DNA from 2 places in the Comamonas sp. A23 genome. Region 1 is predicted to be linked to the other one. Evidence: predicted binding sites of a transcription regulator. Region 1 holds the regulator's gene; the other holds the start of a gene.
The links. The regulator FNR, encoded in region 1, switches genes on or off when oxygen is low (the NO sensors DNR and NnrR bind a similar motif). The targets are predictions, from matches to a motif close to TTGATNNNNATCAA.
Positions count from the first base shown of each region.

Region 2: the regulator FNR is predicted to act here: its motif matches at 4,756-4,769, upstream of EIC84_RS03090 (MBL fold metallo-hydrolase RNA specificity domain-containing protein).

Region 1 is NZ_RSDT01000001.1:364,578-380,207, forward strand. Features, by position in the region: gene ccoG (cytochrome c oxidase accessory protein CcoG) at 1-1,247, shown strand, start outside; gene EIC84_RS01745 (FixH family protein) at 1,374-1,679, shown strand; gene EIC84_RS01750 (hypothetical protein) at 1,937-2,200, shown strand; gene fnr (fumarate/nitrate reduction transcriptional regulator Fnr) at 2,264-2,986, opposite strand; gene hemN (oxygen-independent coproporphyrinogen III oxidase) at 3,255-4,637, shown strand; gene EIC84_RS01765 (sulfite exporter TauE/SafE family protein) at 4,641-5,354, shown strand; gene EIC84_RS01770 (HD-GYP domain-containing protein) at 5,447-6,709, shown strand; gene EIC84_RS01775 (bifunctional diguanylate cyclase/phosphodiesterase) at 6,706-9,195, shown strand; gene EIC84_RS01780 (helix-turn-helix transcriptional regulator) at 9,378-10,628, shown strand; gene EIC84_RS01790 (SDR family NAD(P)-dependent oxidoreductase) at 11,814-12,653, opposite strand; gene EIC84_RS01795 (linear amide C-N hydrolase) at 13,057-14,130, opposite strand; gene EIC84_RS26270 (hypothetical protein) at 14,393-14,521, opposite strand; gene EIC84_RS01800 (GGDEF domain-containing protein) at 14,626-15,546, opposite strand.
Region 2 is NZ_RSDT01000001.1:661,691-677,320, forward strand. Features, by position in the region: gene EIC84_RS03065 (efflux transporter outer membrane subunit) at 1-374, shown strand, start outside; gene EIC84_RS03070 (aspartate/glutamate racemase family protein) at 533-1,195, opposite strand; gene EIC84_RS03075 (amino acid ABC transporter substrate-binding protein) at 1,223-2,089, opposite strand; gene EIC84_RS03080 (aspartate aminotransferase family protein) at 2,174-3,514, opposite strand; gene EIC84_RS03085 (MurR/RpiR family transcriptional regulator) at 3,712-4,581, shown strand; gene EIC84_RS03090 (MBL fold metallo-hydrolase RNA specificity domain-containing protein) at 4,853-6,253, shown strand; gene EIC84_RS03095 (hypothetical protein) at 6,331-6,849, shown strand; gene EIC84_RS03100 (pyridoxamine 5'-phosphate oxidase) at 6,846-7,358, opposite strand; gene EIC84_RS03105 (long-chain fatty acid--CoA ligase) at 7,541-9,229, shown strand; tRNA gene EIC84_RS03110 (tRNA-Sec) at 9,247-9,342, opposite strand; gene selB (selenocysteine-specific translation elongation factor) at 9,527-11,452, opposite strand; gene selA (L-seryl-tRNA(Sec) selenium transferase) at 11,549-12,988, opposite strand; gene fdhE (formate dehydrogenase accessory protein FdhE) at 13,077-14,042, opposite strand; gene EIC84_RS03130 (formate dehydrogenase subunit gamma) at 14,125-14,751, opposite strand; gene fdxH (formate dehydrogenase subunit beta) at 14,748-15,630, opposite strand, start outside.

The DNA.
Region 1 (15,630 bases):
AGTGGGGCGAGCGCCAGATGGTGCTGTTCGATCTGGGGGCCCGGCGCTTCTATCTGTTCGGACTGGTGCTGTACCCGCAGGACTTCATCTATCTGACGGGGCTGCTGATCATCAGCGCACTGGGGCTGTTCCTGTTTACCGCCGTAGCCGGGCGTCTGTGGTGTGGCTTCTCCTGTCCGCAGACGGTCTACACCGAGATCTTCATGTGGATCGAAAGCAAGGTCGAAGGCGATCGCAGTGCCCGCATGCGTATCGACAAGAGCGGCTGGACTTTGGAGAAGATCTGGAAAAAGTCGCTCAAGCAGTTTCTCTGGATCGCTCTGTCTCTTTGGACAGGTTTCACCTTTGTCGGCTACTTCGTGCCCATCCGTGAGTTGGGTGTGGAGTTGATGGCCTTCCAGGGCAGCTGGCAGATTTTCTGGGTGGCGTTCTACGGCTTCGCCACCTACGGCAACGCCGGCTATATGCGCGAGCAGGTCTGCAAGTACATGTGTCCCTATGCACGCTTTCAGAGTGCCATGTTCGACAAGGACACCATGATCGTCAGCTACGACGCCGAACGTGGTGAAGCTCGCGGCCCGCGCAAGAAAGATGTCGACTACAAGGCACAGGGCCTGGGGGACTGCATAGATTGCAAGCTTTGCGTTCAGGTCTGCCCCGTGGGCATCGATATCCGCAAAGGGTTGCAGTACGAATGCATCGGCTGCGGTCTGTGCATCGATGCCTGCAACTCCGTGATGGACAAGATGGAGTATCCGCGTGGCCTGATCCGATTGACCACTCAGAATGCCGTCGCCAAGGCCTGGAAGCAGGTGCAGGTGATTCGCCGCATTTTCCGCCCGCGTGTGCTGATTTACTCGGCCGTGCTGGTGGCCCTCAGCGCCGCCATGATCGCCAGTCTGGTGCTGCGCGAGCCGCTCAAGGTCGATGTGATTCGCGACCGTGCTGCGCTTTCGCGCATCGTGGCGGGCGGCAAGCTGGAGAACGTCTACCGTCTGCAGATCATGAACGCCACCGAGTCCGAGCAGCGCTACCGTATCAGCGCCGTGGGCCTGGAGAATCTGGAAGTCGCATCCGAGCAGGAAGTGAGCGTTGGCCCTGCAGAGACGCGCGGCATTGCGGTGCGGCTGCAGATTCCGTATGGCTCAGCAACTCCAGGCTCGCACCCCGTACACTTCAATGTGGATGCAGTGACTGCCGGAGCAGGGCGTATTTCCGAGAAGACGGTGTTCCTGGTGCCGCGTTAATGCCAGGTCTTGACGGTCTTCGTGAGCCATCACGGAGGCCGGACAAGGGCACCGCCAATCGGCAACAATTTATGCCACCCTGCCGTGTGTGTCTGGGTGGTCAGAATTTTGGAAAGAGGTTTCATCATGTCGGCAGCACAAGCCAAGGTCTCGCAAACGGCCAAGATCATCCACCCCGAGGACGGCAAGCCCTGGTGGAAGTTTGCCCATGTCTGGCTCATCATCGCCGGCCCGGTGATCGTGGTGATTGCCGGCTTTGTCACCGCATACATCGCACTGAGCAGGCCTGATCCCGTGATTGACCCTGACTACTACCGCCATGGCATGGAAATCAACCAGCGCCTGAGCGAAAGTGAAAAAAGCCTGGCCCCAGCAGTCACCGGCCGCAATCATGCGGCCACGCCAGCCAAGGACCATCCGCTGGATCGCTGAGCGCTCCGGCGCTTGCTCCGCCAAGGTCGCTTTTGCGGCCTTTTTTGTTGCCGATATCAAAATCAGAGCGTGTTGCGCATGTTCTGTCTAACGTTGATGTAGAAGCAAATAGTTTTTTGATATCCAGATGGCGCAGGATGCTACTGAAAAGAGAGTGGTTCAGGGTTTCCCGCCACGGTGCATGCCCGCAGTCCTGCATGAACGGTCACCACTGTTGTGCAAAATATGACCAAGCCCACAGCCCAAGGAGAATCAGGATGGATGCTCGACGCTGGATGTGGATTGTCTGGCCGGCCTTTCTGGCGGCGGCAATCATGGAGATGGTGGTTTTCGCCTTTGTGGACCCGCTGGATGTGCACTGGCTGGGCTCCCCCCTGGACTGGTCGCGCCAAGCCATCTATACGGTCGCTTTTTTTGCCTTCTGGGTCGTGACCCTGATCGGAGGTGCGATGACGGTGATGCTGGGTCGCTCCGTCAGCGATCTCAATGGCGGCATCGTTTCCGAGCCTCTGCCCGATTAATTCGCACAGACAAAAAAGCCCGCTGTCCGCGGGCTTTGTCTTGAGAGTGTCTGTCGACTCGGTTCAGTTCTGGCATTGCTGGCTGTTGACGATGCGTTTGAGCGCCTCGGTATCCAGGATGCGCAGGTGGCGCTGCTTGACTTCCACAATGCCTTCCTCTGCAAATTTGGAGAAAGTGCGGCTCACGGTCTCGAGCTTGAGGCCCAGGTAACTGCCGATTTCTTCGCGCGTCATGCGCAGCACCAGTTCCGACTTGGAAAAGCCGCGTGCCGACAGGCGCTGAACCAGGTTCAACACAAAGGCCGCCAGGCGCTCTTCGGCACGCATGCTGCCCAGCAGCAGCATCACGCCATGCTCGCGCACGATTTCGCGGCTCATGACCTTGTGCACATGGTTCTGCAGGGCCGTGACCTCGCGCGAGAGCTGCTCCAGTTTGTCAAACGGCATGACGCAGACCTCGGCGTCTTCCAGGGCCACGGCATCACAAGTGTGGTGGTCGTTGACGATGCCGTCCAGACCAATGATTTCGCCAGCCATCTGAAAGCCTGTGACCTGGTCGCGTCCGTCTTCGGTGGCCACGCTGGTCTTGAAGAAGCCGGTTCGAATGGCATACAGCGAGGTGAACTCTTCGCCATTGCGAAACAGCAGACCGCCGCGCTTGACCTTGCGGCGCGTGGCCACAATCTCGTCAATGCGCTCCATTTGTTCATCGTCCAGGCCCATGGGCATGCACAGTTCACGCAGATTGCAGTTGGAGCAGGATGCTTTGATGGTCTGAAGATTCATGGGCTTTTTGCAACGGCGCAGACAGACACGGAGTGGAGAGTCGCGCTGGTCATTGACCTCGTGGTTGAAGATGAGATGGATCAAATTGTCGCAGCACTTGCCTTGAGGTCTCTTGATTTTCATCAAGGACAGGGTGATTGCCTTGGGGCACATTGCCTGTATTCGTTCAAAAACATGCGCTTTTGCCTATTTTGGGCATGATTTTCAGGATCTGATTTCCATTGAAATCTGCTCTATACAGAGTGTGGGCGCACCCTAACTCCCAGTTATGACCGCAGTCACGCCTGAGTTGCTGAGCCGCTTTGATATCCCCGGCCCACGCTACACATCGTTCCCAACAGCCGACCGTTTTGTTGAGGCTTTTGGTGCAGACGACTACATACTGGCACTCAAGCAGCGCAAGACGCATTCTGGCTCGCGCGCTTTGCCCCTGTCCGTTTATGTGCATGTGCCGTTCTGTGAGTCGCTTTGCTATTACTGCGCCTGCAACAAGATCGTGACCAAGCATCATGAGAAGGCTGCCGAGTATCTGGACTACTTGAGCCGTGAGCTGGCCATGCATACCGAGCATTGCGGCAAAGGCCAGCTCGTAAGCCAGCTGCATCTGGGCGGAGGCACACCGACCTTCTTCAGCGATGCCGAGTTGCAGCAGCTGATGGTCTTGATGCGTGAACATTTCAAGCTGGATCCCGCGGGCGAGTACTCCATCGAGGTCGATCCGCGCACCGTCAGCAACGAGCGGCTGAGAGCTCTCAAGGACATGGGGTTCAATCGCCTGAGCTTTGGCGTGCAGGACTTTGATCCCGCGGTGCAGAAAGCGGTGCACCGCGAGCAGCCCGCCGAGCAAGTCTTTTCGTTGGTGGCCGAGGCGCGCCGCCTGGGCTTTGTTTCCATCAATGTGGACCTGATCTACGGGCTGCCCAGGCAGACGCCCGAGTCTTTTGCGCGCACGCTGGCACAGGTCAATGAGCTGCGCCCCGATCGCATTGCACTGTATGCCTATGCGCATCTGCCCGAGCGCTTCAAGCCGCAAAGGCGCATCGAATCGGCAGACCTGCCCATGGGGCAGGACAAGCTGAACATGCTCTCCGGCGCAATTGATGCATTCATGGATGGCGGCTATGTCTATGTAGGCATGGACCACTTTGCGCTGCCTGACGACTCTTTGGCCATTGCCAAGCGCCAGGGGCGCCTGCATCGCAATTTTCAGGGCTACAGCACCCAGCCTGATTGCGATCTGATTGCACTGGGCGTATCGGCTATCGGCAAGGTGGGCGCGACCTACAGCCAGAACGTCAAGACTCTTGAAGAGTATTACGATGCCGTCGATGGCGGCATGTTGCCCGTGCAGCGCGGACTGGCACTTTCACGTGACGATCTGGTGCGCAGAGCCGTCATCATGTCCATCATGTGCCAGGGCTCCGTCCTGTATGAGCCCATGGAGCAGGCCTGGCTTATCAATTTCCGCGAATACTTCGCTGCGGAGCTGGATGCGCTGGCAGAGATGCAGCGCAACGGCTTGGTCGAGCTGTCCGCCGAGGGCTTCAAGGTCACTGGCCTGGGCTGGTTTTTTGTGCGCGGAGTAGCCATGCTGTTTGACCGATATTTGCAGGCCGACCGGAACCGCGCCCGCTTTTCGCGCATCATCTAGCGCATGTTGTTTTCGCTGGTCTGGACTGCTTTGATCATGGGGCTCGTGGGTGGGCCCCATTGTCTTGTGATGTGCGCTGCCCCCTGCAGTGTGGTCACAGCAGCGAAGCCTGTCGGCGGCGGGCAGCCAGTTGTCGTGCTCGGCCTGCAAAAACGCCAATGGCTGCGTACCAGTCTGTTTCATCTGGGGCGCATCGCTGCCTATGCCCTGCTGGGCGGGATCGCGGCCGTGGCCATGGAAAGTCTGGCCTGGCTGACCAGTCAGACAACGGCATTGCAGAGACTTTGGACGCTGATGCATGTGGCGGTCATGGCCTGGGGACTGGCCATGGTGGTGCAGGCGCGGCAGCCAGCCTGGCTGGAGCGGGCGGGGCGTTCCGTCTGGGCCAGGGTTCAGCCCTGGGTCACCGCGCCAGGCGGCAGTCTGGCAGCAGGCTTTGCCTGGGCACTGATGCCTTGTGGTTTGCTGTATTCGGCTGTGTTGGTGGCGGCCTTGAGTGGCGGCGCCTGGCAAGGGGCTTTGTCCATGGCAGCCTTTGCCGTTGGTGGTGCACTGTGGCTGCTGGCGGGTCCCTGGCTGTGGCAACTGGGACAGTCGCATGTCAATGCATTGCGGGCCAGATGGGGCACCAGAGTTGCAGGTCTGATGCTGATTGGCGTTGCGAGTTGGGCTTTGTGGATGGACCTGGTCTACAAACCCAGCCTTTGGTGCCGATAAGTCACACAAGAGGGGATTGTTGATGCTGTTTGCATCCCAACAGACCCTAGTCATGCTTGAGCAGTCATGGAACTGCGGAATAATGTCTTATCTTGTGTGTAGCGCTCAAAGTGAATCGTTTCGTTGCTATTGATATCGGACAACTGCGTATCGGCATGTATGTCCATCTGGAGACCGGCTGGTTGCGCCATCCGTTTCCCGTCAGCAGTTTCAAGATTGTCAATGACGAGCAGTTGCAGACACTTAGGACCCTGAAGCTCAAGGCAGTTCAGGTCGATCTATCGAGAAGCGATCTGGAGGAAGCGGCAGCACCTCCGGCCGCAGACCCTCAACCCGCTCCTGTCCCCCCTGAGAACGATGCGCATGCATGGCGTAACAGTATTTTGGGCGTGCAGTCCAGGTTTCTGGGCGCGGTTTCCGTATTTGATGACGTGCAGGCCTTGTTGCCTGTCAACCCCGAGAAGGCGCGGACAACGACGGATATGCTGGTTGCACAGCAAGTCGTCAAACTGGCGCAGGCTCGTGATCTGAGTTTGCATCTGCTCGCGGATACGGGGGGCGCCACCTTTGGCGTACATGGTGTCAACGTCTCCGTGCTGAGCCTGTTGCTGGGTAAGACGCTGGGCCTGTGCGATGACGTATTGAAGGATCTGGGCACGGCGGCCCTGTTGCATGACATCGGCAAGCCGGGGCTTGAAATTTCCGCATCGGCCAATGCACTGAATCAGGGCACGGGCCGCACGCCTCTGCGAGAGACCGTGTATGCGCGTCATGTCGGAGAGTCGGTGGCATTGGCTCTATCCATGGGCTATCCTCCTTCCGTCACGACGGCCATCGCCCAGCATCATGAATGGGCCGATGGGTCAGGCTTTCCACTTGGCTTGCTGGCCGAAGATATGGACATTGCCGGACAGATCCTGGCGCTGGTCAATAATTTTGAGCGCTTGTGCAATCTGCCATTGCAAGGCAACGAAATGACGCCTCATGAAGCCATGGCTGCACTGTATGGACAGTATCGCCAGCGATATGCGCCCGATGTGCTCAAGGCATTCGTGCAGACCTTGGGGGTCTATCCGCCGGGCTCTTTGGTGGAACTAAGCGATGGGCGGATGGGCGTGGTGGTGTCTGTCAACACCAGCCAGTCGCTCAAGCCGCAGGTGCTGACCTATGACATGCAGGCGCCGCAGAAGCTGCGGTTCGTAGATTTGCTTGAATATGTGGGTTTGGGTATTCGCCGGGGCTTGACGCGAAATCAGCTTTCTCGAAATGCGTTAGAAGCTTTACAGCCGCAAAGGCGTCTTTGCTACTTTTTTGACAGTTCTGCAGCACCTGCTGCCGAGAAAGACCTCGCGTGACTTTGCAGCAGAGTTTTCTGATTGACCCTCTGCTTGCCTCCATGCTCGATGGTTTGCAGGAGGCGGTCTGGCTGCTGGATGCGCAGACATTGCGTGTCGTGCATGCCAATGCAGCCAGTATGCAGCTCACAGGCTACACGCCCGAGCAGGCGCAGGAGCAGTATGTCGATGTGCTGTGCGCCTCTCTGGTGCAAAAGGCGTTCTGGCAGGATGCCTCAAACTGGGTGGGTGGGGCGAAATTCCTCACAGAAATCTGTACAGCCAATGGTTCATTGACAGCTGTGGAGATGGCGGTGGGCTCCATCGCCCTGAATCCACGCTGGTTGATGCTCACCATGCTCGACCGCAGCGAGCAGTTGCGGCACGAGAGCGAACTGGACATGCTGCTTGCAGAGTTGCGGGCGACGCTTGAGTCCGCTGCAGATGGCATGCTGGTCTGTGATCTGCGCGGCGGCATTCGTGCATTCAATCACCGTTTCGCGGAGCTGTGGCAACTACCCGAACCACTGCTCGTGCAGCGAGATGATGCGGCCGTCTTTGCCCATTTGGAAGCGCAGACCATCAGCAGCGAGAGTCAGTTCACTCTTCTACAGGATGCGCAGGACCTGTCGGCTCCTGAAACCTCGGAGGTACTGCAGCTGCTCAGTGGCAGGGTTCTGGAGCGCCGCTCCGTGCCTCAGCTCAGCCGCGGTGTGGCGATAGGGCGTATCTACTCCTATCGAGACATCACGGTGGAATCCAGCTCGGCGACAGAACTGCGTCTGGCTGCAAGAGTGTTCGAGTCCAGCCTGGACGGTATCTTCATTGCCGATGCCAATGGTGTCATCGTTCAGGTCAACCCGGCTGGCGGGCAGTTGCTGCATGGCAAGGCGGTGCTGGGGCTCGCTGCCTGGACTCTGTTCGAGTCCGAGGGAGGGCCTGTGTCCGACCTGCTGGAGCTAGCCGCTGCGCGCTGGGATGTGGGCAGCTTCTGGGAGGGCAATCTTTGGCTCAAGCAGAGTGAAGGTCAGCGCTGCGCGGTCTGGCTGTCCTGGGTGGCATTGCGTGACGGATATGGGCGTCTGGTACAAAGCATTGGCTTTATGCGCGACATGACCATGCAGCGCAGCGCTCAAAAGCAGATTGAGCAGCTGGCTTACAGTGATGCGTTGACAGGGCTGCCCAATCGCCTGAGTCTGAGCCGTCACGTGCAAGCCGCCATCACGGCGGCGCGCTTCACACAGCAGCCCTTCAGCATTCTGTTTCTGGATCTGGACCGTTTCAAGATCATCAACGATTCACTGGGCCATGACTTCGGCGACCGGGTGCTCAAGCTGGTTGCTCAGCGGCTGAGCGGACTGCTGCGCCCTGCCGATGTGCTGTGCCGTCAGGGCGGGGACGAATTTGTTCTCTATCTGCATGATTGCACGGGGGAAGGGGCTTCGGCCGTGGCCGCCCGTATTCTGGACGAAATGCGCCAGCCCTTCATGCTTGACGGTCTGGGCTTTTCCGTTCAGTGCAGCATTGGGGCTGCGCAATTTCCGGCGGATGGTTTGACGCTGGACGAACTGATTCGCCAGGCAGATATCGCCATGTATCGCGTCAAGGAGCGTGGACGCGGTAATTTCAGCTTCTACCAGCCGCAAATGAGTGCGGGTCTGCTCTCGCGAATGAAGCTGGAGCATGCTATGCGCCAGGCGCTGGACAAGGGGCATATGGCCGTGCACTTTCAGCCACAGGTACATATCCGTTCGGGTCGAATTGTGGCGGCAGAGGCTTTGCTTCGATGGACGGACCCCGAACTGGGGGTGATCTCTCCCGCAGCCTTCATTCCCTTGGCGGAGGAGTCCGGATATGTGGTTGCGCTGGATGCCTGGGTGCTTGAGCAATCGGTGCAAGAGGCGGCGCGCTGGCTGGCTATGGACATGCCCGTCAAGGTATCGGTGAATGTATCCGCGCTGGAGTTCAGGCAGCCGGACTTCGTGGATCGCCTCAAATATGTGTTGGAAGCCAGCGGCTTGCCGGCACAGTGGCTGGAGCTGGAGCTGACCGAGAGCATCTTGCTGCAGGAGGCGCAGGAAATGGCTTTACGCGTGCACCAGATCGCAGAGCTGGGTGTGGGCCTGGTCATTGACGACTTCGGTACCGGCTATTCGAGCTTGGCCTATTTGAAAAAACTGCCGATCTCCAAGATCAAGATCGACCAGAGTTTTGTGCGCGGCCTGCCGCACGATGCGGGAGACAAGGCCATTGTGGGCGCCATCATCAGCATGGGGCAGGCATTGGGCGTGGAACTTGTGGCAGAAGGTGTGGAAACGCAGGAGCAATGCCAGGCCATTGAGCAGTTGCAGGGCGACTACTTTCAGGGCTATCTGTGCTCGCCAGCCTTGCCTGCGGAGCAATTCCGAAAGCGTCTGGAGCAGGGCACATCCGAGCAGGAGTCGAGAGTTCAGCCGTATTCGCCGGATGACGATGCCAGCGGTATTCATATTGCAGGTCTGCAATAGTCGGAGGGCATGCTTTTTTGCTAGGTTTCCTATCGTCTGATTTGACGATGCGCAGTTTGTGGGGGCTCAGCAAAATCAAGGCATTTCTTGGGCCGACTTCCGGGTGCGTGCATCAATGAAGAACGCGCGCAGAGTTGAGTAACTGTGCGCTATTTGATGGGCCGGATTTTTTGAGACAGCAAATGCCCAAAAGCGATTACGCAACTTTTGATTTCTACAACTATCGCTCGGATGCTCTTCAGGCCGTCACCGGCTTTCCCGTCCCGTATGCCGTGGAGACTGAGGCCGCTTCTTCGCCGGAACAGGCCTCGGTCATCGGTACCGAAGCCCTGAGTCAACTGATTACTGCGCTGTACGAGTCAGCCATGGACCCGCAGAACTGGAAGGTATTTCTGGAGCTGCTGCGCTCAAGTGCCAATGGCAACTACGCCTCACTCGTGGTGCGCGACCCTCATGGTGAGAATGTGGGCTGGGTGATTTCAGCATCGAGCGGTCGCTCCGAAGTCATTCCTTACGACCCCTATGCGCAATGGAGCCCGTTTCTCGGTATCGCCAAGGACAAGGTGCTCACCCTGTCGGATGTGATGACGGAGGCCGAATGGCATTCCTGTCGCTACTACACCGACTGGTGCAAGGGGGTGAACATCGAGCACATTCTGGCCGTGGATGTCATGACCGATAACGGCTGTTCCTATGGTTGGCGTATCACGCGGCCTACGGCGGCGGGAGCATTCGAGTCAACACATCTGGACGTGGTGCGCATGTTGGTGCCGCACCTCAAGCGGGTGTTGAACATGCAGCTGAATCTGCATCGTGACCGGCAGGTCATTTCGCTATACGGGCGTGCCACTGCGCAGCTGATGATGGGCGTGGTCATTCTCGATCAGACGGGGAAGCTGATCGAGGCCAACCCAGCAGCCACCACCATTCTGAACGTGGGCGATGGAATACGGGTCAACAACGGTGCGCTCGAGGCCGTCTATGCCAATGACAATCGCCGGCTGCAGCGTCTGATCCGCGATGCCTTGCTCTCTCCCAGGCTGGAGAGCGTCTCCATGACCGAGGGCATGTCCATCACTCGCCAGTCCGGTCAACTCAACTGGGGCGTGGTGGTGCAAAGCATCTCTCCAGATGAATGGACCGAAGGCAAGCAGCGTCCCAGCGTAGCGGTTTTTCTGCGTGATACGACGGGGAAGGCAGAGCCGCCCGTCAAGCTCACGCAGCAGCTTTTCCATCTGACTCCTGCAGAGACAGCAGTGGCCACGCATCTGAGCAACGGCATGTCTTTGGAGGAGGCGGCCGAGGCCCTGGGTATCAAACCCAATACCGCCCGCGCCCATTTGCGCTCCATTTTCTCCAAGACCGGGGTACGTCGTCAGACCGAACTGGTGCGACTCTTTCTCAACAGTGTGGCCTGGTTGGGCAATCATTGATTCCAGCCCGGAAAGCAGGCAAAAAAAGGCCCGCATTGCGGGCTGTTTCTTGTGCCTGGCTGGAAGCTGTTGTCAGCCTGGGGTTTGCATCCGTCATCGCCTCATGCTTGTTGGAGTCGCAGTCATGATGCTTGAAGTCGTCATTCACTGGCTGGGTCATGCCTTAAAGGTCGGCACTATCACGGCGGAGACGCTGCCTGCAAGGTTGAAACCAGCTTTGAATGCGAAGGCAGATTCGCCACTGACGTCTGGAGCTGTCGAATGCCGGTCGCAGTCTTTCTGTTAGTCGCTTAGTGCGCTTGCTGCAGAGGCGAGAGCATCGAGCACTGTCGGCCGGGTTGCCTGCGCAGGCTGCATGCTGGGGAACAGGGTGGCAGTTGTTTGCAATGCTTTGCGGCATGGTCGGGTATCTTGCTTTCCATTTCGGCTCCTCGAATGAGAAAAGCACGCGACGGCCGGGGTGTTTGTGGACAGTGGCTGCAGGGCGGTACTCGTCCCTGGCCTTCTTGAAAGCTGGAGGAGATGGATGAATGGCAGCTGCCGCAGCGCTTACCGGATTGAGTGTCGAGTACAGGACTCCAGAAAGTAAAATCCACATAGTGGAGAGCTATGGGTAAACTATTGCTGATTAATTCAGTGAGGCATGTATGGATCGAATGGATGCCGGCGCAACGTATGAAATGAGCCCGCGCAGGGTTGTGTTTGAGTACAGGACCAACGGTGAGGCTCGATCAGCAGCTATCAGTGGCGATGCGCTTGAGCGCCTGACGAGAGCCAAGGAACTTGCTGGAGCGGGGCAGAACCTGGCTGCATACAGAGCCCATTGGCAAGCAATTCATGGGCTGGCTGCGACAAAGCACAATCAAGGTCAGGGGCCTGTCGTCATCCGCGTCGGTGATATTCAAGCTCGATAGAGTGATGTGAGACCTGTGCCAGGCTCTCTGTGCTCATGAAGGAATCGGGCGGCAATCTTTCTTGCTTCCTGAATCTGGGCGTCAAGCCATTCGGCCTTGGCGGTTCGCTCTGTACCTTGCGAAGCGGCTGCAGAGGGTATGGGGCTTGCTTAGTGGTGCAGTGCGCATGGTGCTCCAGGAAGCAAAAGCTCGCGCGATGGCGAGCCTGTCTGTTGGTTGAGGTGGCTTGTCAGAGCCCACTCATGCGGCTCACGGTTGGAGTGCAGTTAATTCATGTTGGGCGTCGTGGCGTTGGCAGATGGCCGCCGTCGACGTAGATGCTCTGACCGGTGATCCATTCGCCTTGGTCGCTGCACAGGAATGCGACCAAGTGGGCGATATCTTCGCCGGTACCTGCCCGACCCAGAGAGATGTAGCCGGCGATCATGTCGTCCCACACTTTGCCGCGAGGCACATCATCCAGACGACTTGTTTCCACGATGCCGGGAGCCACGACATTCACGCGAATCTTCTTGGGGCCAAGCTCTCGCGCCATGATGGTGGTCAGGCCATTGATGGCCACCTTGGTGGTGGCGTAGGCGCCAGTGTCGGGTGCCAGCAGCTGCGCTGCCAGCGACGAGATATTGATGATGACGCCGCCTTCTCCCTGTGCCCCCATTTGTTTTGCGAACGCACGAGACATATAGAAGGTTCCGTTCAGGTTGACATTCATCACCCGATGCCATGTATCGATGGATAGCTCCGTCACCGGGATGCGGTCGTCGCCGCGGGTTGCGCCCGCGTTGTTGATCAGAAAATCCACACGTCCCCATTCTGCAATCGTACGTGCAAGCAATGCATCGATGGACACTGGGTTGCTGACATCGGAGACCACAGGCAGGGCGCGGCGCCCGAGCTGACGGATTTCATCCGCCACCGATTCGATATCTCGCCAATGCGCTTTGCGCTCATCTTCCGGATAGGTGTCGGGGGCGCGGCCCGTGCCCGTCAGGACAACATCACAACCCGCCTGCGCCAATGCCAGTGCAATGGGGCGACCGATGCTGCGCATCCGGCCTGCACCGGTGACCACGGCCACTTTGCCTTCAAAACCAGTCAACGTATACGACATGCCACTTCCTTGCGATAGGGACCCAGAACATTCAGACGCATCAAGATTCTTCGGTCTGGCTTGATGCTCCTGCACTCCAATCTGCGCATCAAGGACGATGCAGCCGTTGAAGATCGAGCAACTCTTCAGCCGGATTCTTGAAGTGGCGGAGTTGAGGGAAATCGTCTGATGGGACTAGGGATACGCGCCCATTGAAGGGTTCCTGCTTGCTGGTCAGTCAGGGATCTTTTGGGGTGCGCTGAGTGCAAGTGGATGAGGTCGGTACGCCTTTTTGCGGTAGGACTGTGGTAACTCAGAAGCGGGGTTGGCGGACCGTCAGCATTGGCTGAAACATCGCGCTCCAGAAAGAAAAACCCGCACGATGCGGGTTTGTATCAGGGCAGAATCATTGGCTGGGAAATGATCAGATGCCTTGAAATTTAAACGGCTCGGATGCCTTGAATTGGCCAGTGGCATCCCCTGAATACGTGTGATTCTGGTCCGGTCCCAGATCGATCTTCATGACCTTGCCTTTTTCCTTGCTGAAGTCCAGTGCCTTCAGGTCCACCCAGAATGTGTTGGGTGTCAGTGCCGACTCAAAGAAATACAGCTTGCGCTCGTGATCAAACACGGTGCGCCAGCGGGTGGAGGATATATTGGGCTCTTCCGGAGTATTAAGGCCGTACGGCACGGAGGCATTGCGGATCACGCTGAAGACGCTGGCCAGTGCCTTGTTCGGACCTTGATCCTTGGGTATTGCGTTCACGTAGAACGAAGCGCGGGCGAAGCGGTCTGCTGCACGGTTGGTGCCAGGCAGCATTGTGGTGCCTCCAATCTGTTTCCAGTATGCATTGAGCGCCAGTTGCTGGTCGAAGGTTGGCGAGTTTGTCATGACCTGGTATTGGCGACCATGATGAATGACTTGCTTGCCTGCGATGTATTCCACGATCGCGCTATCGCCGCTGGAGTCGGAGATTGAAAGGTGTACGGTTGTCAGCCGGTTTTCACCGGGCATGGTGTCGGATACGAGGGTGAATGGTTCCTTACTTAGCGCAGCTACCGCCTGCTGCACTGTTGCAAAGTTGTCCAGTACATATTGAGCCCAGGCGGCAATCGACAAGCCTGGCTTGCTATTGGTGCCAAATGCAGGGTATTGCGACTCGACGAGCCATAGAAGGTTGGCATTCAGACCGGCTTCGTTGACTCCGTCGGTAGTGGAAATGTCATAGCCTGAAGTGATGACGCTGCCGTACTTGGACGTCCAGCGCACAGTATTGGGGCCGGTTTCGCCAGTGCGCTGCATGCCTCGCGGCAGTACCCAGAGGTTGCTGACGATGTCACTCTTCCAGTCCATGGATCGTGCGGTGATCACGTGGCCGTTGGCGCCGTGAAATACCAGCCGTGTGCATGCCCAGGAACTGGACACGGCCGCTAGACCTGAAACTCCAAGCAGCAAGGCTGCCACACGAGGGCGGATACACGGCATATTCATCTTCATTGAGCCTCCACGGTTAAAAAATGTGAATGGTGCCAAGCATGCCACATGCATCGGTAGTGAGATATTGATCGAACTCCAGCGACGTAGATGCCAAGCCGTAAACATTCAAATGGCCTCAGTACCTGCTCTTGCAACAAGTCCAGCAAGGCAGTGGCGATTCATGAACCTCGGGTGCATGTGCTTTTCCAAACACAAAATTCCGCTGCATGGCAGGAAGGGCTCGATAAGTGGAGGTTGAAAACGGCTGTTCGCATGGCATGTTTTATCTCCGGGCGCGGCCTTCGCCTCCCTGTGCCTCAATCAGATCGGTAGTCAGGCGCGAGGGCTTGTCCCTGGCAATGGCACCTCCTGTACCAAGGAAAGCTGCATCGTCCAGGCTCTCGGCGTCCATGACCGCATCAAGAAGCGCAAAGTGCTTGATGGCGGTGGGCGGGAATGACCATTCACAAGGAAGCGATCTGACGGCTCAGGGTCTTGGCAAGCGAAAGATTTGAACTAGGCGAGAACTACGCGATTGCGTCCAGCGGCCTTGCCTCGATACATAGCAGCATCAGCGCGCGAGATGAGGGCTTCTGCGGTTTCTCCCTGTCGATACTGAGTCACACCCAACGTACATGTCACTCGCAGATCTTTGTGCACTAACTGTGTCCACGGGAGTGCTTCTGTGCTTTCGCGAATTCTTTCGAGCAGCACTCCTGCCTGGGCCAATGGTGTATCACAGAGCACCAGAAGAAATTCCTCTCCGCCGTAACGACCAGCGCAATCGGTTGCACGAATCTGCGAAGACAGAAGTTGCCCAAAGGCTCGAAGCACTTGATCTCCTCCTTCATGACCGTAACGGTCATTGACCTGTTTGAAGAAATCAATGTCAAGCAATGCGATGCAAAACGGGGCGTCTCTGCGTTGAGCCGCATGAATACATTGTTGCAGTCGATCCATGACCCCTCGGCGGTTTGCCAGTCCCGTCAAGTCATCGTTGCGCACCAAGTTTTCAATCTGCTTCAGCGCGAGGGCCAGTTTTTCATTACTCGCACTGAGTCGATATTGCATGCCACGAAAGTAGGTGACCAGCACGCTGCATCGGACGACTGCTCCGAGCATGACGCCGACAGTGAGGAACTGCCCGATGAGGGTGTCGGTAGTCATGCGCATCTGTGGCCCTGCCCAGTAAACAGCCAGCGCAATTGCAATGAGCGTGCAACTCCAGGTCATCCAGAAACTTGTACGCCGCGGCGCAAGAAAGCCGTCGGTACTGAAGACCAGAAGCATAACCAGCGCCTGGAACGCAACCTGAGGAGCTGCGACAAGCAAGCCCAGCACCCCTGTAACCGAGACCAGTTGGTGCCAGAAGAACAAGCCAGGGTCACTCTGAGTCTGGCTCCAGCCACTGGCGTAGGCCCAGGTGATGAAGGCCATCCCTGCACCTATCCAGAGCCCATACAGCAGCACTGCATGCAACGGCACGTAGCCTGCCCAGCAGTGGCCGAGAAATAGCATGAA
Region 2 (15,630 bases), 300 kb from region 1:
GCGGCCAGCGCGCAGCGCAGGAAGAGGGCGCCCGTGCGCGTCTGGAGGCAGCCGTGGCCGCCCAGCGCGGCCAGGTGCTCGCGGCCTTTCGGGATGTGGAGGATCAGCTCAGTGCCTTGCGTCTTCTCTCGGGTCAGGCCCATGTGCTGGGGCAGGCCGTGCAGTCTTCCGAGCGCGCCACCCATCTCTCGGACGTGCGCTACCGCAACGGTCTGGTGAGCCAGCTGGAGCTGCTCGATGCACGCCGCAACGAGTTGCGCAACCGGCGCCAGGCCCTGCAGGTGCGCACCGCGCAGTACACGGCCACAGTGGCGCTGATTCGTGCGCTGGGCGGAGGCTGGGATAGCGGTGAGCCGCCTGCGGCTCGCGGATGAGGAGGGGCCTGTTCCGGGCAGGCCTGAGCTGGGCCCAGATGCAGCATCATCGCAGGCTCTGTGCCGGCCCGCGTCTACCGCTGTCGGCAGCTGCCTCTCTGCGTTGAGTGATGAAGCTCGGCACAAAGGTCTTCGGCCGCTAAGAGGCGGGCTCTAGCCTATCCCCACGTGGTGACCGGATTGCAAAGCGCAGTCCTCAGTGCGCGTACCGCGCTATCTACCGTGGTGAGTACCGGCAGGTTCGACGCTTGCTCGCAAACCGCCCTGGCTCTTGCCATGCTGAACTGCGCCAGAGCGATACGGGTACATCCTTCGTCTCTCAATCGAGCGGCTTGGGCTGCAATGAGCGCGTCGTGGCGGGCCAGGTCTCCCGCATTCATGGCCTGCAACGCGCCTTCGGCCAGAGCCAGAACGAGGTCGGCATCCGGACCGAACTCGGGCGGCATCGACTTCAGCGTGGGAGCAAAAGTCGCGATGAGTCCAATTTTTCCGGGCTGTCGCAGTGCTTCGGCCACCATGGCCTCATTGGGCCGAAGCACCGGGAGGTCGGCATGCCGCGCAGCGACCGCATCGATGCAGGGTCCGAATGCCGAACAGGTGAAGAGAATAGCCTGGGCACCCGTGCCCACTGCGTAGTCGGCCAGGACCTCGAAGCGCCTGTGCATGGCTGTGTCGAGTCCGTGGCTGCTTCGTGCGAGGTCTGCCGACAGGCTGTCGTCCAGCAGGTTCATGCGAACGGCTTGCGGCCAGTCTCGGTCGAATGCGGCGTTGATGGGCTCGACCGAATGGCTAAGGGCGTGAATGAGAGCAATCCGAGTCATATGTTGGTGCCTGGAAGTTCGAGGATGTCAGATGCCCTTTGAAGAAGGGTTCTCGAAGCCTTCTCTGGTTTCTGCATTGAGTGGGTAGTTGATGTTGGTCCCCTTCGGTGGAATCGGCGACATGAACCACTTTTTGTAGAGTGTCTCCATTTCGCCTGATTTCATCATTCCGACCACCACGCGGTCTACCAGCGCCTTGAACTGCGGGTCGTCCTTGCGCAGCATCAGAGACTGATTTTCTGTGCGCAGGTTTTCACCCGTGATGATGAATTCCTTCGGGTTCTGGGTGTTCGCGATAAGACCTGCCAACAAGATGTCGTCGAGCACGAAGGCGGCTGCGCGGCCCGAATTCAGCAGCAGAAAGGAGTCGAGATGGTCTTTCCCGGACAATTGTGTGACCTCCAGCACCTTGCCACGGTTGGTTTCACGCAGGAGTCGGAACGAAGTCGTGCCTGCGGTGGTGACAACCGACTTGCCTTGCAAGTCAGCAATGCTCTTGATGCCTGAGCTGGCCTTGACTGCCATGCGCACGTTGTATCGGAAGATGTCCGGAGAAAATGCCACGTCCTTCTGGCGTTCTACCAAATTGGTCGTGGAGCCGCACTCAAGGTCGACCGTCCCGTTCGTCACAAGAGGGATGCGGTTCTGCGACGTCACCACCTGGTACTTGATATCGATTTTGGGCTGTTTCAGCTCGGCCTTGATGGCGTCCACAATTTTCATGCAGATGTCGAGGCTGTAGCCGATGGGGGTGGCGGTATCGGAGATGTATGAGAATCCGAAGGAGGCCTCGCGGTGACCCAGGGTGATAGTCCCGCTCTCCTTGATCTTTTTCAAAGTAGGCGACTCCTGTGCGAGGGCATCCAGTGCGGGGACAAGAGCAGTGGCCATCATGGCAGCAGCCGCGACGTTTCGGATAGACAAGCGCATGGTATTCCTGAATGAGAGAGTGGGGTTGAGAACGGGGAGTGGGAGTCTTCAGGCCGCGATGGCGGCTTGCCGGGTGATGGCGTCCACGGACTCTGCCAACAGACTGGCAATGGTCTTGAGCTCATCGCGGCTGGCGATATAGGGCGGTGCAAGCAGCACATGGTCTCCGTTGACTCCATCGACAGTGCCTCCGAACGGATAGCACAGCAGGCCCCGCGCCATGGCGTCCTTCTTGAGATTTGCATTGACCTTGAGCGCCGGGTTGAAGGGGCGTTTCTCGGCTTTGTCTGCAACCAGCTCAATGCCCCAGAAGAAGCCACGACCGCGCACGTCCCCCACGTGAGGGTGGTCGGCGAAGGTTTCGCGCAGCAGCGCACCGAAGAAGGCGCCGTCCTCCTGCACCTTGGCCAGAAGTCCGTCCCGGTGGATGACCCGCTGGACGGCAAGCGCCGCAGCACAGGCGACGGGGTGTCCTAGATAGGTGTGCCCGTGCTGGAAGAAGCCGCTGCCGAAAGACATGGCGTCAACAATGTGCTTTTTTGCAAGCACCGCGCCTATGGCCTGATAGCCGCCTCCCAGTCCCTTCGCGACGGTCATCAGGTCCGGGCTGATGCCTTCCTGCTCGCAGGCATGCAGAGTCCCGGTCCGTCCCATGCCGCACATTACTTCATCGAGGATGAGAAGCACGCCATGGCGGTCGCAGACTTCGCGCACGGCCTTGAAGTAGCCAGGTACCGGAGTCAACACGCCTGCCGTTGCTCCGCCCACGGTCTCTGCCACAAAGGCGATGACTCGCCCCGGACCTTGGGCGAGGATGGCCGTATCCAACTCTTGCGCCAGCCGTTGTCCATATTGCTCGGGAGTTTCTTCGGCGCGTTGTTCGCGATACGGGTAGCAAGGCGCCACATGCGTGGCAGGTACCAGAATGGGAGCGAAAGGGGCGCGGCGCCATTCGTTTCCGCCGACGGCCAGAGCACCCAGGGTATTGCCGTGGTAGCTCTGTCGCCGGGCAATGAAATGTGTGCGCTCAGGCTCTCCGATTTCCACAAAGTACTGGCGTGCCATCTTCAATGCGGATTCCACAGCCTCGGAGCCACCGCTGACCAGATACACATGGCTCATGCCTTCAGGCGCTGTGCGGATGAGCTCGTCTGCGAGTTCCTCGGCCGGCCGAGAGCTGAAGAAACTGGTATGCGCATAAGGGAGCTGGTCGATCTGGGCGTGCATCGCCGCAATCACGTCTGGATGTCCGTGGCCCAGTGATGAAACGGCTGCGCCCCCGGATGCGTCCAGGTAGCTATGGCCGCTGGCATCCTGAATTCGCATGCCGTGAGCCGATACGGCAACGGGTGGGGCGGTTCGCAGATGGCGGTGAAAGACGTGCGTCATGTGGAAGATTCCGAAAGCTGATACGGGTGCTTGGAGGCGTTGCTGTGTTTTGGAACTAATGTTCTATTAAAAGTATTTAATGGAACAAATGTTTCGTCAAGAGGTATTTTGCTGAGTTGTATGCTTTGGGAACATTTGTTCCATAAGCTTTCCAGCCAAGCATCTGGCGAGGAAAGCTTTCGATTGAGTCTTCAACCATGACTGTCAAAGACGAGCTGCGAGGCCGCTTCAACTCACTGAGTCCAGCTCTGCAGCGGATTGCGAAATACGTGCTGGACCATCCCAACGAAGTGGTCACCAGTTCGATGCGCACCGTGGGTATCAGTGCGGATGCACGTCCGGCGACGCTGGTGCGATTTGCTCAGCAGCTAGGATTTGCCGGCTGGCCGGAACTCAAGCAGGCGATTGCGCAGGAGATGGGCTTGGGTCGGGAAGCCTATGGCGACAGGGCCCGCTCTTTGCTGGAGCGCGCCAGTGAGCAAGGTCTGGCGGGCGAGATATTTCAGGTTCACAAGGCGAACCTTGAGGCCACGGAGCGTCATAGCAGGAGCGGGCTCAACGATGCGGCCGTCTTGTTGGAAGCGGCGCCCAATGTTCATGTAGCGGGGTTTCGTGCCTGCTTTCCCATCGCGTTTTCTTTCGTCTATGTGTATCGGCTTTTCAGAAATTCCGTGCATCTCATAGACGGCCAGGGCGGCTCTCTGGAGATGCAGACTCGATCCATGACCGAGGAGGATGCACTCCTGGTCATCAGCTTCGCGCCCTATTCCCGGGAGGTGCTGCAGGTGGTGGAAGCAGGCAAGCGTGCTGGCTGCAAAGTAATTGCCATTACCGATAGCGATGCCTCGCCGCTGTCGCTTTTGGCGGATGTGACGTTGCTTTTTTCGACACAGAGTCCTTCATTTTTTCCATCGATTACCTCGGGGATGGCATTGACAGAGTCGCTGCTGGAACTACTGGTCAGTCGCGCGGGCAAGCCGGTCATCGACCGCATTGAGAGGGCAGAGGCCCACCTGTTCGAGTCAGGCGCCTATGTGGATGCCGGGGGCCGTAGCCGAGGCAGCTAGTACCGCCGAGGGCGCGGGGCACCTAGCTCGTAACAGAGTGACGCGGCAGGGCACCCCATCTCCAATGACGCAGCAGCTCAGGAGGGCATGTATTGGAAAAGCCGGAGACGGCAGCGAGCCGTTGGTGCGGGCAATCGACGCAGCCCGCACGTGGTCGCTATGGTTTCGGTTGATTTGATGGGCGTCAAGGCAAGACTTGAGGCTCTGGAAACGCAGGTGCCAGTGGTGCTAGATTCATTGACGGTCCATGTGGATCGTCAATGGGTGCTTCATGAACATCACTTTTCACGGTGCGGCGCAGTCGGTTACGGGCTCCTGCTTTCTGGTCGAGGCGCATGGGTGTCGCTTTCTGATCGACTGCGGCATGGCCCAGGGCGGCCGCGAGGCTGACGAGCACAACCAGCAAGCCTTTGCCTTTGATGCCGAGGGCCTGGACTTCGTCGTTCTGACCCACGCGCACATCGATCACAGTGGCCTGCTGCCCAAGCTCGTGGCTCAGGGCTTCAAGGGCCCTATCTATGTCACTCTGGCCACCAAGGACCTGCTCGAAGTCCTGCTCAAGGACAGTGCCCATATCCAGATGATGGATGCCGAGCGGGCGGCGCGGCGTCAGCGCGAAGGCAAGCGGCGCGAGCGAGAGCCGGCGGTTCCTCTGTACTCGCTGGCCCATGTGGCGAGCACGCTGGAGCAGGTCCAGGCCATGCCTTATCGCCACAGCTTCGAACCTCATCCTGCGGTGACAGTATGTTTTCAGGATGCCGGGCATATTCTGGGCTCGGCCATTGTGGAGCTGTGGCTGGCAGATGGTCATGGCGGCTCGCGCAAGCTGGTGGCCAGCGGCGATCTGGGCCAGCCGGGGCGGGTGATCCTGCGCGACCCCACGCCGATCATGGATGCCGATCTGCTGCTCATCGAGTCCACCTATGGCGACCGGCAGCACAGGAGCACGGGCGATACCCTGGAGGAGCTGGTCGATGTGGTCACGCGCACGGTTCCCCATGGCAATGTGGTCATCCCGGCATTTGCCGTGGGGCGCACGCAGGAGCTGCTCTATCACTTTCTGCAGCTGATCCAGCAGCAGCGTCTGCCGCCGGTAGAGATATTTGTGGATTCACCCATGGCGGTGGCGGCCACGGACATCACGCTGCGGCACTTCGGCGTGTTCGACGAGGAGGCCAGGCAGTTGCTGGGCAGCGTCAAAAGACTCAAGGAGTCGCCGCACATTCATTTCATCAGCGATGTGGAGGACTCCATCAAGCTCAACCGCATCAGGAGCGGCGCGGTCATCATCTCGGCCAGCGGCATGTGCGATGCGGGGCGGGTGCTGCATCATCTGAAGAACAATCTCTCCAGGCCCGAGTGTGCCGTGGTGATCTGCGGCTTTCAGGCCGAAGGTTCGCTGGGGCGCAGACTGGTCGACGGTGCCAGGCTGGTGCGCCTGCTCGGCGATGAAGTCGAGGTCCGTGCCGGCATCCATACCCTGGGCGGCTTTTCGGCCCATGCCGACCAGCAGGCCCTGCTGGACTGGGCGGCCGCGTTCACCCGCCCGCCGCAGCAGACCTTTGTGGTGCATGGGGAGCCGCAGGCATCCCGGGCCTTGGCCGCGCTGCTGCACGAGCGCCTGCATTTCTCGGTGCAGGTTCCGCAGCCCGGCCAGGTCTTCGAGTTCTAGCGCGTGCCGGGAGTCTCCGATATGCGTAATCCTCCTTGCGCGCGCCCTGTTGCATGATGTTCTGGCGGCGAAGGCTGATGCCGGTCGAGACCGGATTCGTGCAGCGGCTTTTCGGCACTGCGCTGGATGAGCTGCTGCCCGGCATGCGTCTGCATGTGCGGCGTCTGGGCGATACCAGGCGGGCGCTGTCCCTGGGGGGCGGGCGCATCTATCTGCCGCGCAGCTTTTTTGAGCAGGCTGACCCGCATCGGCCGCTGCGGCTTGCCCACCCTGTGGTGGCAGGCGTCTTTGCCCATGAGCTGCTGCATCAGTGGCAGCGTCTGCAAGGCCGAGCGGTGACGTGGGAGGCGTTCGGCCTGCATCTGCGCGCGGCATGCCTGCGGCGCGACCCCTATCACTATCGGGTCTGTGCAGATCCGCAGCAGATGCTGCAGTGCTTTCTGGACGCAAGCGTGGAGCAGCAGGGGCAGATCTGGCAGGACCATGTTCAGGCCCTCGTGCAGGGCCAGCCTCTGGCCTGCATGTGCCTGATTGCCGAGCATGTGTTCCAGGCTCAAGCTGGCCAATCCAGGTTGGGCCGGGTCAGCAAAGGCTAGGCAGCCGGGTTGAGTGCGGCTATCAGATCGTGCTCGTCCACATCGCGCGCCGCGCCGAACCCTGCGACATGCCTGCCGCTTTGCGGCGTGATGCAGACAAAACGAAAGTCGCCCAGAGCCGTCATGGGCTCGGCTTCGGGAAAGCGCTCCAGATAGCTGGCCCGGGCGCCTTGCCACAGGCCGCTGTCGCGTGGCGGAGTGGATGCCACGCCCTGGATGCTGATGCGCTCCAGCGCATGCACGGCTTCGCCAGCGGACTCTGGCCTGCTCATCAGCAGGCTGACGGCGGGATGCCGCTCCATGGCCTGTGTGTGGCTGGCCAGCGCGCTGACATGCAGTACCAGACAGCTGAATTCGCCATTCCAGGCCCATGGCACCAGAGACAGGCCCGGGGCCGGAAGATATCCGGGCGCTGAAGAGCCGGCCTGCGGCTGTACGGCCAGGGCGGCGGTGCGCTGGCTGGCGAGTAGCTGGCGCAGCGACTGCTGCAGGCGTGATTCATGAGGCATTTGCGCATGGTAAGCCATAGCGCAGAGCCGGAGCAGGGCGAGCCGCGCCAGGCCGCACCAGTCGTCACCTGCGTGACCGACTGTTGGGGGCATCCCGGATGCCGGGCCGAGGTTGCAGGCCTAGTCTTGCGGATTGATTAGTCCACCCGGACTATGTATACGCTTTTCTGATTGCCTGACTCATGCCCGCTCACCACAAGTTTTGGCCTAATCGGCTACCATATTCCATCACCGTTCCAGCAACTAGCGTCTGGGAAAACCTTGCTATCAATGCCAGGCGCTACCCGGACAAGGCCGCGCTGGTGTTTCTGGGGCGCACCACGACCTATAAGCAGCTGTGCGAGGGCACGGAGCGCATGGCTGCCTATCTGCATGGCCTGGGCGTGAAAAAAGGCGACCGCGTCATCGTGCTGATGCAAAACAGCTCCCAGTTGGTGCTGGCGCATTACGCCATCTTTCGCGCCAATGCGGTGGTGGTGCCGGTCAATCCCATGAATACGGCAGAGGAGCTCAAGCACTACATCACGGATTCGGGCGCCAAGGTGGCCATCACCACGGCCGATCTGGCGCCGGAGCTGGCCAAGGCCAGCAATGCACTGGAACCCTCCGAGGCGCTGCAGCACTTGCTGGTGACACGGTTCACCGACGGCTTTGATGCCGATGTGCAGGGGCCGGATGCGCCGCCCGAAGCCTGGCGCAACTGGCTGCTGGGCGAGCGCGAGCCTGCCAGCTTGAACCACGGCCAGGTCCATGCATGGACGCAGGCGCTGGCCTGCAGCGAGCTGCCGCCGCCGCATACTGCGGGTCGTGACGACCTGGCATTGCTGCCCTATACCAGCGGCACCACGGGCCAGCCCAAGGGCTGCATGCACCTGCACCGCAGCATCAACCACAATGCCGTTTCCGGCGCGATGTGGGGCACGGGCAGCAGCGAGAACGTGGTGCTCGCCGTCGTGCCCATGTTTCACATCACGGGCATGGTGTCCGTGCTGCACAGTGCCATCTACATGGGGGCGACACTGATCATCATGCCGCGCTGGGAGCGTGAACTGGCAGGGCGCCTGATCTCGCACTATCAGGTCACGAGCTGGACCAATATCCCGACCATGGTGATCGATCTGCTGGCCAGTCCCAACTTTGCGTCCTTCGATCTCTCCAGCCTCAAATACATCGGCGGCGGCGGCGCCGCCATGCCCCAGGCCGTGGCCCAGCGACTGCTCGAGCAGTACGGGCTGCGTTTTTGCGAGGGCTATGGCCTGACCGAAACCGCCGCACCTTCGCACAGTAATCCGCCCGACCATCCCAAGCAGCAATGCCTGGGCATTCCCTTCATGAGTACCGATGCGCGCGTGATCAGCCCCGACACGCTGGAAGAGGTGGCCCAAGGAGAGCAGGGCGAGATCGTGGTCAACGGTCCCGAGGTGTTCGAAGGCTACTGGCAGCGCCCCGAGGCGACCGAGCAGAGCTTTATGGAGCTTGATGGCAAGCGCTTTTTCCGCACCGGCGACCTGGGGCGCGTGGATGAGGATGGCTACTTTTTCATCACCGACCGGCTCAAGCGCATGATCAATGCCAGCGGCTTCAAGGTGTGGCCGGCCGAGGTGGAGTCGCTGATGTTCCGCCATCCCGCGATTCAGGAGGCCTGCGTGATCTCCGCCAAGGATGCCTATCGCGGCGAGACCGTCAAGGCTGTGGTCGTGCTGCGTGCCGGCCATGAGGCGACGACGGCAGAGCAGATCATCCAGTGGTGCCATGACAATATGGCAGTCTACAAGGCCCCACGTCGGGTGCAATTCGTGACGGCTTTGCCCAAGAGCGGCAGCGGCAAGGTGATGTGGCGAATGCTGCAGGAGCAGGAAGCCGCGGTCTGAAATGCAAAGAGGGGGAGTGGCGGAAAGCAGCTGGAGTCGAACCAACCCGGGAGCGGCTGACGCCCCCCACCGGGTTTGAAGCCCGGCCGCGCCACCGGGCACGATTGCCTTCCTTCGAGTCAAGAGTGGAGGTTGCCACTCTTGTAGAAGATAAGACGGTGATTGTAGCCAGCAATCCGGCACCTGATGACAAACAGAACGTCAAGGCCGCATATCCGGCTCTATTCTGATTTGATAGCTTGTTGCGTAAGCGGGATAAGGAATCTGGACTGATTTCCGCTGATTTTCATTGCAGGCTCAGCGTGGCGTGCTATTCCAATGAACATCAGGGCGCAGCAGATGGGCGTCGCGCACGCGGCGCGTGTAGCCGGTTCGGTCGAAGAATTCGAGAATCTGGATGGCGCGCTTGCGGCCCAGACCCGTGGCGTCGCGGAATGCGCTGGCTTCCACTTCACCCCTGGCGTGCTGGCTGGCGATGTCGGCAACCAGGGCGGCGAGTTCGTCCATGCGCGACGGTGCATAGAACAAATCCTTGACGACCTGGAACAGCTGGCCCTGGCGCGAAAGCTTTTTGAGCAGCTGGCGCACCAGCTCTTCGCCAGCTGCATGGTCGCGCGCCAGATCGCGCACCCAGGGCGGGTCATAGCGGCCTGCAGCAATGGCGGGCAGCAGTTTTTCGGCCAGCGTCTGCTCGGCGCTGCTCAGCTGCACGCTGTGCTGCGGCAAATGCAGCCAGGCGCCGGTGCTGGCTAGCAACTGGCTGTTGAGCAGGGCATCGACCAGGCCCTGATAGAGCGCGTCGTAGCTGCCTTGCTGCAGGCCGGGCAAGGCCATGCGCCTCAGTCTGGCCGCGTTGACGCCGGGCTCGTCGGGCGATTTTTCATGAAAGCGCGCCAGGCTGTCGATGACCTGGGTCTGCAACTGCTGCCAGCGCTGCAGGCCAAGCACCAGGGCATCGCCGCCGGCGATGGGCAACTGGATGGTGTCGGCAAGGCTGGCCTCGGGGAAGGCATGGCCGCTCAGACGCACCAGCTGCGAACGCGCAATGCCGTGCGGGGCCTGTGCGATCAGCGGTCTGAAGTCGTTGCGGGCGATTAGCTGCTCCATGGCGTCGAGGTAGGCCATGCGCTCTGCGCTGCGGCGCTTGCGGCTCGGGGCATAGGGGTCGAGCACCATGCCGCCGGCGATGGTGCGGCTGGCCTGGGCGTTGCGCAGAATCAGGCGGTCGCCGGGCAGGGCAAAGACCGGCGCATCGAGCACCAACTGCACGCGGGCCTCGGTGCTGGGCTCTATGGCCTCGTCCTGCAGCAGCGCCACATGGCCCGTGGTGCGCTTGGTGCCCAGGTGCACATGGACTGGCGTCCACTGGGCCAGCAAGGGCGCTTCGCCGAGCAGGTGCAGATGAATGTCGAGGCGGTCCGTGGCCTGCAGCAGGCGTGGGTCCATGATCCAGTCGCCGCGTTCGATCTCGTCCTTGCCTATGCCCGCCAGATTGAGTGCGCAGCGCTGGCCGGCGACGCCGCTGTCGCTGCTCTGGTTCTGTGCATGAATGCTGCGCACGCGCACGGCCTGACCGCTGGTCGAATGCGCCAGCGTGTCGCCCACTCGCACCTGGCCATTGAAGACCGTGCCCGTGACCACCGTGCCCTGGCCCGGCAGCGTGAAGACGCGGTCCACGGCGAGCCGGAACAGTCCGTCTCGGGGACGCGCCTGCATCATCTGGGCCTGCACCTGCAGATGTTCGCGCAAGGCCTTTACGCCGGCATTGCCGGGTTCTGCGGCATTGGTCTCGAAGATGGGGCTGTCGGCCAGTGCAGTGACGCCGAGAATGGCGTTGATTTCGCGATGCACGTCGGCAATGCGCTGCGGCAGCACGCGATCGACCTTGGTCAGCGCCACGCTGCCACGCCTGACACCCAGCAGCTGCAGAATTTCCAGATGCTCCAGGGTCTGGGGCATGACGCCGTCGTCGGCAGCCACGACCAGCAGGGCGTGGTCAATGCCCACGGCTCCGGCGGCCATGGTGTGGACGAATTTCTCGTGGCCCGGCACGTCGATGATGCCCAGCACATCGCCGTTGGGCAACGGGCTGTAGGCATAACCGAGCTCTATGGAGATGCCGCGGGCTTTCTCTTCCTTGAGACGGTCGGTTTCCACGCCCGTGAGCGCACGCACCAGCGTGGTTTTGCCGTGGTCGATATGGCCTGCGGTTCCGATGATCATGGTGTGCTTGTAGTTTTGTTGGCTGCTGGCGCTTGTGTATCAAGCGATGCAAGGTGTTTTTGTATAAATTCCAGGGGCCGGGGCCATGGGACTGCCTCAGGCCAGCTGCGGCAGCTGCGCGGCAAACAGGGCCTGCGCCGGGTGTTCGAGACAGCGCAGATCCAGCCACAACGCATCGTCATGCAGCCGCCCGATCACGGGCCGGGGCAGGGCGCGAAAGCGCGCTTCGAGCCGGGTCAGCTGGCGACCCGCATGCTTGCCGCTGGCCGGATAAATCCTGAGGCCGAAGCTGGGCAGATTTTCCACGGGCAGGGCGCCGCTGCCGATCTGGCTGTTCATGGCCGCGATCTCCACCACATAGTCCTGGCCCAGTGCCTGCTGCAGCAGAGGCTGCAGCTGCTCGGCCTGGATCTGCATGTCGGCGGCCTGGCGCGTGAACAGGCGCAGCGTGGTCAACTCCTGGGCGAGCTTTTCAGGGTTCAGATACAGGCGCAGCGTGGGCTCCAGTGCCGCCAGGGTGATCTTGCCCACACGCAGCGCGCGTTTGAGCGGGTTCTTCTTGATCTGGGTGATCAGCTCCTTTTTGCCGACGATGATGCCGGCCTGCGGGCCGCCCAGGAGCTTGTCGCCACTGAAGGTGACGATGTCGGCACCGGACTCGACCGTCTCGCGCACCGTGACTTCATAGGGCAGGCCCCAGTCGCGCATGTCGATCAGCGTGCCGCTGCCCAGGTCCACAATCATCGGCAGATTGCTGTCGTGCGCAATGCGGGCGACATCGGCGTCGCTCACCGCCTTGGTAAAGCCGGTGATGGCGTAGTTGCTGCAGTGCACCTTCATGAGCGCGGCCGTGTTCTCGTCTATGGCCTCTGCATAGTCTTTCTCATGCGTGCGGTTGGTGGTGCCGACCTCGACGAGCCTGGCGCCGGCGCGGGTCATGACATCGGGAATGCGGAAGGCGCCGCCGATTTCCACCAGCTCGCCGCGCGAGACCACGACTTCCCTGCCCGTGGCCATGGTGGACAGCACCAGCAGCACGGCTGCGGCGTTGTTGTTGACAACGGTGGCGGCTTCAGCGCCGGTCAGCTCGCAGATCAGCGACTCGACCAGATCGTCGCGATCGCCGCGACCGCCATCTTCAAGGTCATATTCCAGGTTGGCCGGGGAGTTCATGGCCTGTACCACGGCATCGATCGCGGCCTGCGGCAGCAATGCGCGGCCCAGGTTGGTGTGCAGCACCGTGCCGGTGAGATTGAAGACGGCTTGCAGGCGTGGCGCAAACCGGGCCTGAAGCTGGCGCTGCGCAGCTTGCACGATGCTGGCGATGTCGGCCTGCACGCTCTGGCCAGGCTGATCGGCAAAACCCAGGAGCTGCTGGCGCAACCCCGTCAGCACATCGCGGACTGCCTTGGTGCAGGCATCGAGGCCGTAGGACTCGCGCAGCACCTGCATCTCGATCGCGAGCAAGACCTTGTCCACGGCGGGAAGCTGAGATGGGTGCGAAATTTCAGGGGCGGTCGCTGCGGTATTGCTCATGGCCAAGGTGTGTCGGGTCGTCAAAAAATGAAAAAGGCGGCAGGAGTTCCTGCCGCCTTCATTATGGTGGCGGTTGGAGCCGGCAGGTTTACGCCGCAGGGTCCACCAGTTCGTGATCGGCCTCGCCTTGCTGCTCTTCGGCCACGGCCACAAACAACAGAGGATTGGCGCTGGCGCGCTGGAACTGGGTCTCGCTCATCAGCAGATCCAGCATCAGGCTGGCCAGATCGTCGACGAGAGGTTCGACCATGGGGTTCTTTTCCTGATTCACGATCTTGCGGTAGCTGCCGCATTCGTCGCATGTCTCGGCCAGAACTTCTTCGCCCGAACCGTCAATGCCCTGGTAGTGGATGCCCTTGGTCGATTCGCAGTGCGTGCACTTGACGCGAACCATATGCCATTCGCAGGCACAGGTGCCGCAATGAGCGTAACGGTGACCGGCCACTTTGCCGCCAATGCGGATGACGCTGGCCACAGGCTCGCTGGCGCAGACGGGGCAGATGCTAGCGGGGTCGGTGTAGGGAACGTCGCGGCCACTGAGACTGGCCGAGCGCTTGGCAAAGGTCACTTGCAGCGCAGCCATGATGAAGGGTGCCATGCCCACGTGGCGGGCGGCGACTTCCTTTTGCAACAGCTTTTTGGCAATGTCTGCACGGGTCTCGGGAGTCAGTGCACGCAGCTCCTTGAGCAGGGGCTGCAGCGGTGCAGGCAGGCCTTCGCTACCCTGCAGCGTGTCGAGCATATTGTCCAGTACGGCTTGCCAGGCGGGATCGATGGTGTCCACTGCGGGCAGCAGGGGCATGGAGTGCTCCTGAGCACGCGCCATGAGTTCGGCATCGGGCGCAGATATCTCGATGGTGGCGGCAGCCTTGTGCTGCGCATCCATGATCTGGGCCACAAACAGCAGATAGTCTGCAATGGGATTGCCGTTGGCCAGCTGGCGCAGGCGTGCAGCGCGTTCGGCGAACAGACTGCTTACCTGGGGCAGCAAGATGCGGGGAAAGCTGGTGTGATCCAGTGCTTCGATTTCACCGGGTTGAAGAATGCGTTGCATTGACAGGGTTTCCAAATGAATCAGCCGCCGAGCGCCGATAAACGCTTGGCGGCTGGGTTGTTAGGGGAGAGGACTAAAAACCTTAGTCGTTGTCACCCGTCATCTTGCGGTACCAGCCGCGGTGGTGTTGCTTGGCCCAGGCTCGCGTTACTGTGCCATAAAGCATGGCGCGAATGGTGCCACGAGTCCAGATGGCGGCATACACGTGCATGATGATCAGGCCGATCATCCACACGGCAGCGATGGCGTGAACCACCGAGGCCGCTCGCACCACGTTGACCGGCAATGTCCACCAGGCGCGCCACATCAGAAAGCCGGTGATCACGATCAGCAGCATGCCGATTACCAGGCCCCAGAACAACAGCTTCTGACCACCGTTGTATTTGCCCTGTTCGGGCATGTCGTGGTCGTCGCCATCGATCATCTTGTTGACGTTCTTGAGCCATTCGATGTCGCGCGGCTCAACGATGTTGAGCTTGGCAAAACGGCAGGCCATGATGACGAAGAATGCGCCCATGACAACCCCGATGTAGGGGTGCAGGATGCGGGTCCAGGGACCGCCACCGAACAGATTGGTCAACCAGAAGAAGGCCGGGTGAAAGAACGCCAGACCAGACAGGGCCAGCAAGATGAAGCAAATGCCTACCACCCAGTGGTTGGCGCGCTCCGATGCGTTGTAGCGCACGAGGTCGCGAGGATTGCGTTTCATTTGCCGTTCTCCTTGTTCAGCGCTTCGGCGTCCTTGCGTTCCATTTCATCCTCAAGGTCCTTGGACACGTCGTTGGGTCCCTTGGTGATGTAGTGGAACAGGCTGCCGATTGCGGCTGCACCCAGTGCGGCCATGGCCAGAGGCTTGGCTACACCCTTCCACAGCGACACCATGGGGCTGATGGACGGATCGTCCGGCAGGCCCTTGTACAGCGAAGGTTTGTCCGCGTGATGCAGAACGTACATCACGTGCGTGCCGCCCACGCCTTGCGGGTCGTAGAGGCCTGCTTTTTCGTAGCCGCGTTCCTTGAGGTCCACGACACGGCGGGACGCTTGCTCCTGCATGGCTTCCTTGGTGCCAAACTGGATAGCGCCCGTGGGGCAGGTCTTGACGCAGGCGGGCTCCTGGCCAACAGCCACGCGATCCGAACACAAGGTGCACTTGTACGCCTTGTTGTCCTTCTTGGAGATGCGCGGAATGTTGAAGGGGCAGCCCGTGACGCAGTAGCCGCAGCCCACGCACTGGTCTTGCTGGAAGTCCACGATGCCGTTGGCATATTGGACGATGGCGCCAGGCGAGGGACAGGCCTTCAGGCAGCCCGGGTCTTCGCAGTGCATGCAGCCGTCCTTGCGGATCAGCCACTCCAGGTTGCCTGTGGCTTCGTTTTCGTACTCGGCAAAGCGCATCACGGTCCAAGACTCCGACGTCAGATCCGTCGGGTTGTCGTAGACGCCTGCGGCAACCGTGCCGATTTCGTCGCGAAGGTCGTTCCACTCCATGCAGGCGGTCTGGCAAGCCTTGCAGCCAATGCATTTGGAGACGTCGATCAGCTTGGCGACTTCCCCCGCGTGCGCACCGCGTGCGCTGGGTGCGGGGGTC